2 regions of the Ammoniphilus soli genome follow, and region 1 is predicted to be linked to the other one. Evidence: predicted binding sites of a transcription regulator. Region 1 holds the regulator's gene; the other holds the start of a gene.
What was found. Region 1 encodes CtsR, which represses protease genes until heat stress. Its sites were predicted from a motif close to ATGGTCAATAAAGGTCAAACA; they were not measured.

Region 1 (6,596 bases):
TGTCCACTTTCTTGACGGAGGTCCATTTTTTCCCTTATAATCAAGTTTATTTTACTCCAAGAATAAATAGAGGAAGAAAATTCTCTTAAGGTCATTCCAATTATAAAAAACTCCCGTTCATCACCCAGGAGCACGTCTATGCGCTCGGAGTGAGAACGGGAGTTTTTTACATCGCATGATACCGATTAATCGGCCGGCCTACCGAACCATACTGGATCTCTAGCTTAACTTTTCCGGCTTTCTCTAAAAAATCAAGATACCTTCTGGCGGTAACACGGGCTAACCCGACCCCTTCGGCGACTTCTTCGGCAGATAAAGCTTGGGATTGCTTAAGCAAAAAGAGCAAAACCTGCTTTAAGGTAATTTCATTTAAACCCTTTGGCAAAGGTTCGTCTTGTCCATTCAGTTCCGGTCCTCTATTCTCTGTAATAAGCCTTTTAGCGGAAAGGTGACGGTCAATTGCCTCTTGGTCCAATAAGTCTTTGGTTAAGGCTTTTCGCAGGGTACGATAGGATTCCAGAGCACTCTTGAATCTATCAAACTTAAAAGGCTTCATAATATAGTCAATAGCGCCATAGCGAAACACCTTTTGTACCGTCTCCGAGTCGCGTGCAGCGGTGACAAGGATGACATCAATGGGATCATTTCGTTTGCGAATTTCGGCTAGAGTCTGCAGCCCGTCCATATCCGGAAGAAAAATATCCAGAATGACCAGCTGCGGTTGTACCGTTGCCATTAGTTCTAATGCTTCGGTTCCTGATCGGGCAAGTCCAACAATATCAAATCCGCCTGTTGCTTCGACAAACCCCTTGTTTACTTCCATCACCATTGGATCATCTTCTACGATTAAAGTTCGAATGCTTTCTTCCATGAACTTAAACCTCCTCTCGATCGGGGTACATAGGCACCGATATTTCAAACCGTGTGCCATAGGAAGGATCGGTTTTTAACTCGATGGTTCCTTTGGCATTCATCACGTATTGATAGATCAGAGCTAGTCCGATTCCCCGATTCTTATCTTTATTCGCTTTGGTGGAGAAGCCTTGAATATAAATAAGCTCGCGAATGTCTTCTGGAATGCCGGGACCATTATCCTCCGCAATAATGCTCAAACGTTCATCATCATTCCGGATTGAGATATAAATTTTTCGCTGATCGAGGGCTTGCCCCTGAAGCGCTTCCATTGCATTGTCTAATAAATTTCCAATAACCGCGATCATGACGCCGGCATCCCATTGCTTGGGGATCTCAGACAGCCGGCTATTTCGGTCAATATGGAGATCAATCCCTAATTCCTTGGCCCTGCTTACCTTTCCTAACAATAATCCTGAGAGGCTATAGTCAACAATTTGATTGGTCAGGAATGCAGCTAGCTCCTCCTGCTGCTCGGTTGTGTCAAAGATATAGGTCAAAGCTTTATCGGTTTTTCCAAGCTGGATTAATCCAGCGATCGTATGCAGCTTGTTCATATATTCATGATTCTGTACTCGAAGCGCTTCGATGAATTGCTTTACTCCCGTTAATTCTTCCGCTAGGTTAAACATAGTTGTCTTGTCCCGGAAGTTGGCCACGGCCCCTGCAATCTTTCCCTTAATCTTAATGGGGAGAACGCTTGCAAGAATTCGGGTTTGGCCGATCATCCGGTCTTGATTATATTGAGGCACACCGGAAATCATGACTTCGGTAAGCTGCGTTTCGGGAATGACGTTATCGACTTTCTGGCCGATAACAGGGGGCTCGAGCTGCAAAATTTCACAGGCCTTCGGATTTGCGATTGTAATCCGATGGTCGGTATCGATTGCAATAAGCCCTTCCCCCATCGATTGAAAAACAGCAACCCGTTCCTCTAGTAATCTAGCAATCTCGTTGGGTTCCATGTTGAACATTTGCTTCTTGATATTGTAAGCTAAGGCAAAAGCGCCTAACAAACCGATAAAAAGAGCGATAAGGAGGGAAAAATAAAGGTCGTTACGGTATTCCTCCAGAAGTTTAAGATAAGTAGGAGTTACCATCCCTACTACGACAACACCAACCTGTTTGGATTCGTTCATCAAAGGGACAAAGGCCCTTATAGAAGGTCCATTTACACCGAATGCCCGAGAAATATAGGCATGCTCAGCAAATGCCGGGCCTTCGTCGCCGCCCTCAAATACTGTACCAATCATTTCAGGTATGGGGTGGGAATAACGAATCTTGTCCATGTCCATGACAACAATATACTCGACATTGGTTGCCAGACGAATCTTGTCAGCGATGGGCTGGATGATTTGGGCGCCTTCAGGGGTCCCGATATAGGCCGTGACTTCATTAACCTGGGAAACGGTACGGGCAATGGCTAGGGCTTGCTGTCCTAATTCCTTCTCAATGGCTGTATACACTTTCTCAATTAACATGACTCCGCTGATGCCGGTTGACAAAAGGACCAAGCAAAAGACAAGAATGCCGATTTTGAAACGAAGACTAAAGGCTGTATGGGATCTCATCTTTTCTCCTGTGATTTGAGTTATGCTAATCACTTGAAGTATAACATATTCTCGTGGTTTTTAGGTAAGCCAAACAGGAAAAGCTAATGGTTAAAGGAGGTAGAGGATAATGGGTAACATCCCTTTTGCTGCTATATTTGACATGGACGGCACGTTGCTCAAAACAGAAGAAGTGGCAGTTCCGGCTTTTAAGAAAACTTTTGAGAAGTTAAAGGAAGACGGCTCCTTCCAAGACCGCATGCCTACAGATAAGGAAATAACCGATGTATTCGGTATGACCCTTGAGGAAATATGGAATAAGCTTCTTCCGGGAAAGTCTGAAGAAATCAAGAAAAAAGCAGACCGCATGATGTTGAAATATGAATTGGAAATATTAAAGGAAGGAAAGACACACCTATATCCGGGAGTCAAAGAAAACCTGCAAAAGCTAAAAGAACAAAACATCCCATTATTTATCGCCAGCAATGGCTTAGATGAATATATAAAAGGGGTTTGCGACTGTTTTCATATCACAGACTGGTTTGAAGATTTATACAGTGCGGGGAGATTTCAGACAGAAAGCAAGGATGATCTTGTGGCCAAGCTATTGAATGATTATGGCATTTCCCAAGCCGTAATGGTTGGAGATCGAAAATCAGATATTCAAGCTGGTAAGGCGAATGGTCTTTATACTATAGGGTGTGCTTTTGGTTTTTCCAATCAAGGGGAGCTCGCCGAGGCGGACGTAATTATTAAGGATTTTTCTGAGATAGTCGAAATCATTGAAAAAAGATTAACAAGTGTCAAGATGGGCTAAAATAGGTATGGAAGATAGTTGCGAAAATGGCGAATTGATACTATAATTAAAGTCAAAGAAAGTCAAAGTCAAAGGAAGCGATGAGTGTGAGGAGGTGGATCCGTGCGAAATATCTCTGACATCATTGAACAACACCTCAAATCCATCTTGCAAGAAAGTCGGAGCGGAATTATTGAAATCCAACGCGGTGAATTAGCGGATCAATTCCAGTGCGTCCCCTCACAGATCAACTATGTGATCAGTACTCGTTTTTCTGTAGAGAAAGGGTATATGGTTGAAAGCAAACGGGGAGGCGGTGGATATATTCGCATCCGCAAGGTGGAGATCTCCGGAAGCAAGAACTTTTATGAGCTTCTAATGGAGATGGTCGGCAGCTCGATTAACCAGTCCACTGCGGAAAATATCTTGATTCGGTTAGAAGAAGACGGGTTCATTTCAGCGAGGGAAGCCCAAATCATGAAAGCTGCCATATCCCGGGAAGTCTTGTCTTTTGAGCTCGGCATTCGGGATCACCTTCGGGCGGCGATTATGCGGGCGATGATTACTCAGATCTTTATGCACAATGGAGGGGAGTCATCATGATTTGTCAGGAATGCGGAGAACGTCCAGCAACACTGCATTTTACTAAAATACTAAACGGAGAAAAAACCGAATCCCATCTCTGCGAAGTTTGCGCCTCGGAAAAAGGAGAGATGTTCGGAGGGCCATCGGGTAATTTCTCGATCCATCACCTGCTTTCTGGTTTAATCAATTTTGAACATGGAAGCTCCATTGGCGGGGTCAGCGCGGAGAAGCCCTTGCGTTGCGAGACATGCGGATTAACTTACTCGCAATTCAGCAAGAGCGGCCGATTCGGTTGCGTTGATTGCTATTCCAGTTTTGCAGGAAGGCTTGATCCTCTTTTTCGGCGAATCCACGGCAGTATGGAGCATAGCGGAAAAGTTCCTCAAAGATCAGGAGGAAAAATCAGGATCAATAAGGAAATTAATCAGTTAAAGACCATGCTTCAAGAAAAAGTGGCAGCAGAAGAATTTGAACAAGCAGCAGCCATTCGGGATCAAATCAAAAAGCTTGAAAAGCAGCTTGCTAATTCTTAAGGTAAAGGAGGAGCATCGATGTCGTTGCAGCGATTCCTTGAAAAAGCGGTAAGCGAATGGATGAGTGGAGAAGGTCCCGACTCCGATATCGTCATAAGCAGTCGGGTTCGCTTAGCAAGAAATTTGCGTGAACATCCCTTTCCCATGCTAGCTACGGAAAGTCAAGCGAGAGAAGTGATCCGTAAGGTGTCAGAAGTCATTAATACGGATGATTTTCAAGCGCTTGACCGTTTCGAAAAGCTGAGTTTGAATGATGTATCAAGGCTGGAAAAAAGGGTCTTAGTTGAAAAACATTTAATTAGCCCCCATCTAGCTGATGAGTCTCGCCATGGTGCGGTGATCTTGAGTGAAAACGAAGCGGTCAGCATTATGGTGAATGAAGAAGATCATCTCCGTATCCAATGCTTATTCCCAGGATTTCAACTTAAGGAAGCTTGGGACATGTCAAACCAGATCGACGACGTATTCGAAAAGTATTTAGATTATGCGTTCGATGAGAGAAGAGGTTATTTAACAAGTTGTCCTACCAACGTAGGTACAGGGATTCGGGCGTCGGTGATGATGCACCTGCCGGCCCTTGTGATGACCCAACAGATTAACCGAATTCTCAATGCCATTGGGCAAATTGGATTAGTCGTTCGAGGGATCTATGGGGAAGGAAGTGAAGCAGCAGGCAATCTGTTTCAAATTTCCAATCAAATTACATTAGGTCATTCCGAGGATGAGATCATTGACAATTTGTACAATGTAGCAAGACAAATTATGGAGCATGAGCGAGTGGCCCGGAAGACGCTGATTGAGCATAACAAGATCCAAATGGAAGATAAGCTCTGCCGCTCCTATGGCATCCTGTCCAATGCCAGGGTCATTGAATCCAAGGAAGCTGCCACCCGTCTTTCTGATCTTCGTTTGGCCATTGACACCGGCTTAATCAAGGGGATCTCCGCCAAGGTTATTAATGAACTAATGGTATTAATCCAACCCGGATTTTTGCAGATGTACTCTGGAAAAGACCTATCGCCTGAGCAAAGAGATGTCAGGAGAGCGAAGCTGATCCGGGAGAGATTGTCTGCCGCCGTGGAACAGGAAGGAAACTAGTACACTTAGAGGAGAATGGAGGGTATATACTATGATGTTTGGTCGATTTACGGAAAGGGCACAAAAGGTCCTGGCTTTAGCCCAGGAGGAAGCTGTACGGTTAGGGCATAAGAACATTGGCACAGAACACATTCTGCTTGGCTTGATTCGTGAAGGAGAAGGCATTGCCGCAAAGGCCCTGCAGGCTTTAGGGTTAGGCTTGGATAAGATTCAAGGGGAAGTCGAAACCCTCATCGGCCGCGGCGGTGAACATCCGAGCAACATCAACTATACCCCTAGGGCTAAGAAGGTGATTGAGCTTTCCATGGATGAAGCGCGAAAGCTAGGCCATACCTATGTGGGAACGGAACACATCCTGCTCGGTTTGATCCGTGAAGGAGAGGGCGTAGCCGCTCGCGTCCTGAACAACCTTGGCGTGAGTTTAAACAAGGCTAGACAACAAGTACTTCAGCTGTTAGGCAGTAATGAAGCGTTGTCTTCGAGCAATCAAGGCTCAGGCAATGCGGCTGTCAACACGCCTACCTTGGATAGTTTGGCCCGTGACTTAACGGCGCAAGCCCGAGATGGCGGGTTAGATCCAGTCATCGGAAGAGAAAAGGAAATCGAGCGGGTAATCCAGGTGCTAAGCCGACGCACGAAGAACAATCCGGTTCTGATTGGGGAACCAGGAGTAGGGAAGACGGCTATAGCGGAAGGATTGGCTCAGAAGATTGTTCATAACGAAATTCCAGAAACGCTTCGAAATAAGCGAGTCATGACTCTTGATATGGGTACTGTGGTAGCAGGGACGAAATACCGTGGGGAGTTCGAAGATCGTCTAAAGAAAATCATGGATGAGATTCGTCAGGCGGGGAACATTATCCTGTTTATTGATGAGCTCCATACTTTAATCGGCGCCGGAGGGGCCGAAGGAGCAATTGATGCTTCCAACATCCTCAAGCCATCTTTGGCTCGCGGCGAGCTTCAATGCATTGGGGCCACCACGTTAGATGAATATCGCAAGTATATTGAGAAAGATGCAGCTCTGGAACGTCGCTTCCAGCCGATTCAGGTCAATGAGCCAAGTGCGGATGAAGCAGTACAAATCCTGAAAGGGCTGCGTGATCGATATGAAGCGCATCA
Region 2 (6,596 bases), on a different contig from region 1:
TTTTCCATAATAGGGAGAGAGGGATACCATTATGTCTGAACAAAAAATCTACGACGTGGTGATTGTCGGAGCAGGTCCAGCCGGAATGACAGCTGCCGTTTATACGTCTCGTGCGAATATGTCCACTTTAATGCTGGAGAGGGGAATTCCCGGAGGACAGATGGCCAATACGGAAGAAATCGAAAACTATCCGGGCTATGATCATATTCTGGGTCCGGATCTTTCCAATAAGATGTTCGAGCATGCGAAGAAATTCGGTGCCGAATATGCTTATGGGGATATTACGGAAATCCAGGATGGCTTTCCATACAAAACGATTCGCGCCGGAAAAAAAGAGTATCTGACCAAGTCCATCATCGTGGCAACGGGTGCTGAGCATCGGGAATTGGGCGTTCCGGGGGAAAAGGATTTCTCCGGCCGCGGGGTATCCTATTGTGCGGTATGCGATGGGGCTTTCTTCAAAGGCAAGGAGCTTGTCGTAGTCGGCGGAGGAGATTCGGCTGTGGAAGAAGCCGTGTTCCTGACTCGCTTTGCGACGAAGGTCACCATCATTCACCGCAGGAATCAGTTCCGGGCCCAGAAGATTCTGCAGAAGCGCGCGTTTGAAAATCCGAAGATTGAAGTGATCTGGAATACCCATGTGAAGGAAATCAAGGGCGACAATGTGGTGACCGGCGTTCTTTTGGAGGATGCCAATACCGGCGAGCAAAGAGAGTTTGCTTGCAATGGGGTATTTATCTATGTGGGGATGGATCCCCTATCGAAAGCTGTTCAAGGGCTTGGCATTACGAATGAGGCGGGCTATGTGCTGACCGATGAAAAGATGAAGACGAGCGTGCCGGGGATTTTTGCGGCAGGAGACGTTCGGGAGAAAATGCTCCGCCAAGTGGTTACCGCAACAGGGGATGGGGGAGTCGCTGCCCTCAGCGCCCAGCATTATGTGGAGAACTTGGAAGAACAGCTCAAAGAGAAGGAAGCCAAGCAGTCTTAATAAAAGTTTAATCTTTTTGTAACACACTTGAAACATTCCTTGCATATAATAAAATTATCAAATTGACCCCCTTATAATATATATTTTCACAGCGTGGTTCTTTGGAATCACGCTACTTTTTTTTGCGCGAAGCCACAAAAAAATTGTTGATCGACCGGTTTGGTGGTATTCTAGGGAGAAGAGGTGAGGAATCCATGTCCGAGAAGCAAATTAACTTACTCATTATAACAGGAATGTCCGGTGCTGGAAAAACGGTTGCTGTACAAAGCTTGGAGGACTTAGGCTTTTTTTGTGTAGACAATCTGCCCCCATTGCTCATTCCGAAATTTGCAGAGCTGATTGAACAATCGGGAGGCCGAATTAAAAAAGTAGCTCTTGTGATCGACTTAAGAGGACGGGAGTTCTTTGATACCCTTTCCGATGCCTTGGACCGGTTGGAGGAAATGGAGCATATTCACTACCAGATCTTATTCCTGGATTCATCGGATCAAGTTTTGGTACAACGTTATAAGGAAACGCGTCGCCGTCATCCTTTGGCTCCTGAAGGGCTTCCGATGGAAGGAATCCTTGCGGAGAGAAGGATGCTGGAGGAGCTTAAGGGCCGAGCCAACCTGATCTTGGATTCAAGCCAATTGAAGCCGGTTCAGCTCAAAGAAAAGATCTCGAATTATTTTTCCACGATGCAATCCCAAATGACCGTAAATATTACGTCTTTTGGTTTTAAATATGGAATTCCGATTGATGCCGATCTTGTCTTTGATGTTCGGTTTTTGCCGAATCCCCACTATGTGGAGGACTTGCGCCCCAAAACGGGATTGGATCAAGAGGTCTCCGGTTACGTGTTTAAATGGGATGAATCCGTCGATTTTGTCAATCGTTTAATAGATTTTATCGGCTACACCCTTCCGCATTATCAGAAGGAAGGAAAATCCCAGCTTGTCATCGGGATTGGCTGTACCGGAGGGAAGCATCGCTCCGTGTCCATTGCGGAGCACCTGGGACAAAAATTCAAAGACGAGTATTTGACTCGAGTGAGCCATCGAGATATTGAACGCGACCGGAAGTGAGGGAAAGGCATGGAAGAAAGGATAGCGGAAGAAGAGATGCCGAACGGCAAGGTGGTCGTCATTGGCGGAGGAACGGGGCTTTCGGTTTTGCTGAGAGGCTTGAAGGAAAAGCCGTTCGACTTGACAGCCATTGTCACCGTTGCAGATGATGGGGGTAGCTCCGGCCGTCTCCGTGAAGAAATGTCCATGCCCCCTCCTGGGGATATTCGCAATGTTATCGTCGCCTTGGCTGACACGGAACCGCTGCTGGCGGGATTATTCCAGTACCGGTTTTCCGGTGGCGGCGGTTTGGCGGGACATAGTTTAGGAAACTTATTCATTGCCGCCATGAAAGAAATTACAGGTGATTTTGTCATGGCTGTCAAGGAAATCAGCCGTGTACTGGCCGTTCGCGGCCAGGTGCTGCCTGCTGCCAACCAAGCCATTGTGCTGAAGGCAGAAATGGAAGACGGAACGATCGTTTCGGGTGAATCGCAAATTCCCAAGATAGGCAAAAAAATCAAGCGAGTCTTTTTGGAGCCAAAGGATGTTCAGCCGCTAGAAGAGGCGATCCAAGCGATCCAGGAGGCCGAACTGATTCTTTTAGGGCCTGGGAGCTTATATACAAGCATCTTGCCCAATTTGCTCGTCCCAGGGATTTCTAAAGCGATAAAAGAGTCGAAAGCGAGAAAAGCTTATATTTGCAATGTCATGACCCAGCCGGGGGAAACGGATTTCTACACGGCGTCAGATCATGTGAATGCTCTGTACAATCATGTAGGAGCGGATTTGTTTGATACAATACTGGTCAACAGCGCGAAGATTCCTGAGCCTGTACTCGAGAGGTACCGGGAAAAAGGGGCCTCTCCGGTTCGGTATGATCGGGAACGCCTGCTTAATTACGGATTCCAGATCATGGAAGATAACTTCGTGATGTATGAGACCTACTTGCGCCATGATGCACATAAGGTGGCGGAAGTCATCGCCACGCTCATGGAGCAGAAGTGAGGTGGATGGTTTGTCTTTTGCAGCTTTAACGAAAAAGGAATTAACGCAGCTAGAAGCGGCGCCATGCTGCGCAAAGGCCGAGCTGGCTGCTTTGATTCGGATGAATGGAAGCCTGCAGTTCGGCAACAATCGATTTGTTCTGGATGTGGTAACGGAAAATGCAGCGATTGCCCGCAGGATTTACATGCTGGTGAAAGAGTATTTTCAGGCCCATGCGGAACTGCTCGTTCAAAAAAAGATGCGCTTGAAGAAAAACAACGTGTATATCGTGAGGCTTCCCCAGCACGCGAGGGAAATTCTTGAAAGCCTGAAGATTTACGGGGCAGGGACTTTCTCTCAGGGGATCCCGAAGGAAACGGTGAAAAAGTCCTGCTGCAAGAGGGCCTACTTGCGCGGAGCATTCTTAGCTGGGGGTTCGGTGAATCATCCGGAATCGAATAGCTATCATTTGGAAATTTTCACCTTGTACGAGGAGCATTGTAAGGATCTTTGTGCACTGGCGAACAAATTCCAGATGAATTCACGGTGCATCGAACGAAAAAAAGGCTTTGTCATGTATATGAAGGAAGTTGAAAAAATAACGGAATTCTTGAGTTTGATTGGGGCCCATCAAGCACTGCTTTATTTTGAGGATATTCGCATCGTGAAGGATATGCGCAACTCCGTCAATCGGCTGGTCAACTGCGAAACGGCCAATTTGAACAAGACCGTCAGCGCAGCAATGAAGCAGATTGAGAATATCAGAATGATCGAACGGGGGATAGGGCTAGACCAGCTCCCGGACAAGCTGAGGGAAGTAGCCGAATTGCGTTTGAAATACCCAGACTTGAACCTAGCCGAATTAGGGGAAATGCTTCCGAGCGGAAAAGTGAGTAAATCCGGCATCAATCACCGATTGCGGAAACTCAATGAAATGGCTGAAAAACTTCAGCGTAAAGAAATCTAACCTTTATGATATAATAAAAGATATAAGATAAGCACGAGGTAGAATTGGAGGTCATGGTGTTGGTTCGTCAACAAGCTATTGTAAAATTAAAGACAGGGTTGCAAGCGCGTCCAGCTGCTTTCTTTGTCCAGGAAGCTAACCGTTATGCGTCTGAAATTTTTGTTGAGAAAGAGAACAAGAAGGTCAACGCAAAAAGCATTATGGGAATTATGAGCCTTGCTGTTACCAATGGTATGGAAATCGCTATTCTGGCGGAAGGCAATGATGCAGAAGATGCCGTTTCCAGCTTAGTTAAGCTCGTTGAAAAAGAGGAAGTTTAGTACTCAGTTTCACCGTTTATCAAGGTTGATGGATGGTTTTTGTAACCGAAATCAACGGAGGTAGGCGGTTTTTTCATTTTAATTTAATTGTACCCGCCTAGTTTAGGGCGGAAAGTGTTGGCGGATTTTGAAGGTGAGTTCGAATGAATTGGATTGACCAACTTTCCCGAGGTGAAAAAATAAAAGACTGTCCGTCAAGATTGGTTTTACCGACCTTTTTGGAACAGCCTTTTTTCATGCTTTATTTATTTTTTCTGATCAATTCTTTGGATAACGTCATCAATAAGGCCGTATTCTTTTGCTTCAATGGCACTCATGAAATTATCTCGATCGGTGTCTCGTTCTAGTCTTTCTTTCGGCTGGCCGGATCTTTCCGCCATGATGGAATTCAAGTGGTCACGCATGCGCAAGATGCGCTTCGCGCTGATCTCGATATCGCTCGCTTGCCCTTGAGCGCCGCCCAGCGGTTGATGGATCATGACCTCGCTGTTGGGAAGAGCGAAACGCTTGCCCTTAGCTCCAGCGCATAATAGGAAGGCCCCCATGCTGGCTGCCATGCCGATGCAGATGGTGGAAACGTCCGGCTTAATGAACTGCATCGTGTCATAAATAGCCATTCCGGCAGTAATGGATCCGCCAGGGCTGTTTATGTAAATACTGATATCTTTCTCCGGGTCCTCAGCGGCAAGGAAAAGCAACTGGGCAACTACGCTGTTGGCGATTTGGTCGTTAATAGGTGTTCCCAAAAAGATGATCCGGTCCTTCAGCAAACGGGAGTAGATATCATAAGCTCTTTCCCCGCGATTGGTTTGTTCAATGACGGTAGGGACTAACATGGGATTTCCTCCTCTCAACTGGATAAATCTGCTTACTCTTTCATACTACATCAAACCTCGGGGAAGGTCAATAATGGTCAAATCATTTTATTGGCCCGATACTAGCTTAGACGGTTTTTGCGCTTTTTTATACCTGGGTAAAATGAAAAAAAAATCCACCGATAACTTCGGTGGCCAATAAAAGATAGGAGTGGAGAGAAACCTGAACAATGGTATCAGGGTTAAGTCTAGTATATCCCAAGGGGTAAGCGTTTTCAATCATTTGTTTTCCACAAATTTCTTGTCTTTTTGACATGATTCTATAAGATGATCTGTACATCTCCTAAGGGATTCTTGTAATCTTAAAGAAAAAAGGGGAGAGTGACAGGGATGAGGGATGGAATTCACCGGTTCTGCTGTCCAACATGCTATATTACTTCGACATCAGGGTCATGGGACACTTCCAAAGCCAGCCGGTTCAAAGTAGGCGTAAGAGATATTGAATCAATCGTGAAAGGGTTTGGCGATTATTTTTCCCAGTATGTTTGCCCAAACTGTTCGGGCACGATTCCGGGTGATCAATTAGTTCCAAGAAATGACTAAAAGTCCATCAAGTGGATAAGCCCTCGAACGTAACATGTAAGAGGGCATTGTTTATTTAAAGGCAATTTAACATTATTTGGACAGCAAGGAGAAAACTTGCAGCTTTTCCCTCATTTACAACAAGGGTAGACCTTTAATTCTGATAAAATGTATAGTATCAGAACTGCTGGACGCGAGCCACCAAGTCTTTCTTCTAAAAATACCAGTAGATTTAAGCAGGGATTTCGCTTATTATCACGAATATATAGTTCTTAATGCAAGTATCGGAGATTTCTCACAAGAAAACTTGGCTCGCGCATAAGCTACAAGTTTTCCTCGTGCTGTCCATATATTTTGTAACGAAGTTATAAATACTGACAGTATAATTAAGGGGTGATAATGATGCAGATGGGGTACGGACTCTATCAAGAGCAGTCTATGAAGTTAGTGATGACGCCAGAACTGCGTCAAGCGATCACGATTCTTCAATTCTCGGCACTGGACTTACTGGAGTACATTAACCAACAGCTTAGCGAAAACCCGGTCATTGAACCTTTAGATATGGAAATGAACAGGGAAACCGAAATCAAGTCTTCCTCTTCGGCAACAGGGGACGTGGATTGGTCGGAGTTTATACGCGACCGGGCGCAAGGGGATTATGCTGGTACTTCCATAAGATCGTATGAAAACGAATACAATCCGTTGGATTGGGTGGCAAGGAATGATGTTTCGTTAGAGAAGCACCTGCTGGAGCAGCTTTCTTATATACGTCAGCTGCCTGAATCGATTCGGGAAACGGCTAAATATATCATTGGCAATCTGGATGAAAAAGGCTACTTGGAACTTGCCCTCGAACAGGTGGCCCAAACTTTGGGAGTTGATCTGGAA

Region 2: clpP (ATP-dependent Clp endopeptidase proteolytic subunit ClpP) is a predicted target of CtsR. The motif match lies at 5,211-5,231, and genes of this name have one in related genera.

The regions. Positions count from the first base shown of each region.
Region 1 covers NZ_JBEGDL010000019.1:87,798-94,393, reverse strand. Annotated here, with positions in the region: gene ABLT31_RS26540 (response regulator) at 167-871, opposite strand; gene ABLT31_RS26535 (ATP-binding protein) at 876-2,483, opposite strand; gene ABLT31_RS26530 (HAD family hydrolase) at 2,593-3,279, shown strand; gene ABLT31_RS26525 (CtsR family transcriptional regulator) at 3,382-3,861, shown strand; gene ABLT31_RS26520 (UvrB/UvrC motif-containing protein) at 3,858-4,376, shown strand; gene ABLT31_RS26515 (protein arginine kinase) at 4,395-5,474, shown strand; gene ABLT31_RS26510 (ATP-dependent Clp protease ATP-binding subunit) at 5,506-6,596, shown strand, end outside.
Region 2 covers NZ_JBEGDL010000004.1:267,710-274,305, reverse strand. Annotated here, with positions in the region: gene trxB (thioredoxin-disulfide reductase) at 32-991, shown strand; gene rapZ (RNase adapter RapZ) at 1,186-2,058, shown strand; gene ABLT31_RS11585 (gluconeogenesis factor YvcK family protein) at 2,068-3,045, shown strand; gene whiA (DNA-binding protein WhiA) at 3,056-3,991, shown strand; gene ABLT31_RS11575 (HPr family phosphocarrier protein) at 4,051-4,311, shown strand; gene clpP (ATP-dependent Clp endopeptidase proteolytic subunit ClpP) at 4,557-5,147, opposite strand; gene ABLT31_RS11565 (hypothetical protein) at 5,275-5,442, opposite strand; gene ABLT31_RS11560 (hypothetical protein) at 5,517-5,729, shown strand; gene rpoN (RNA polymerase factor sigma-54) at 6,111-6,596, shown strand, end outside.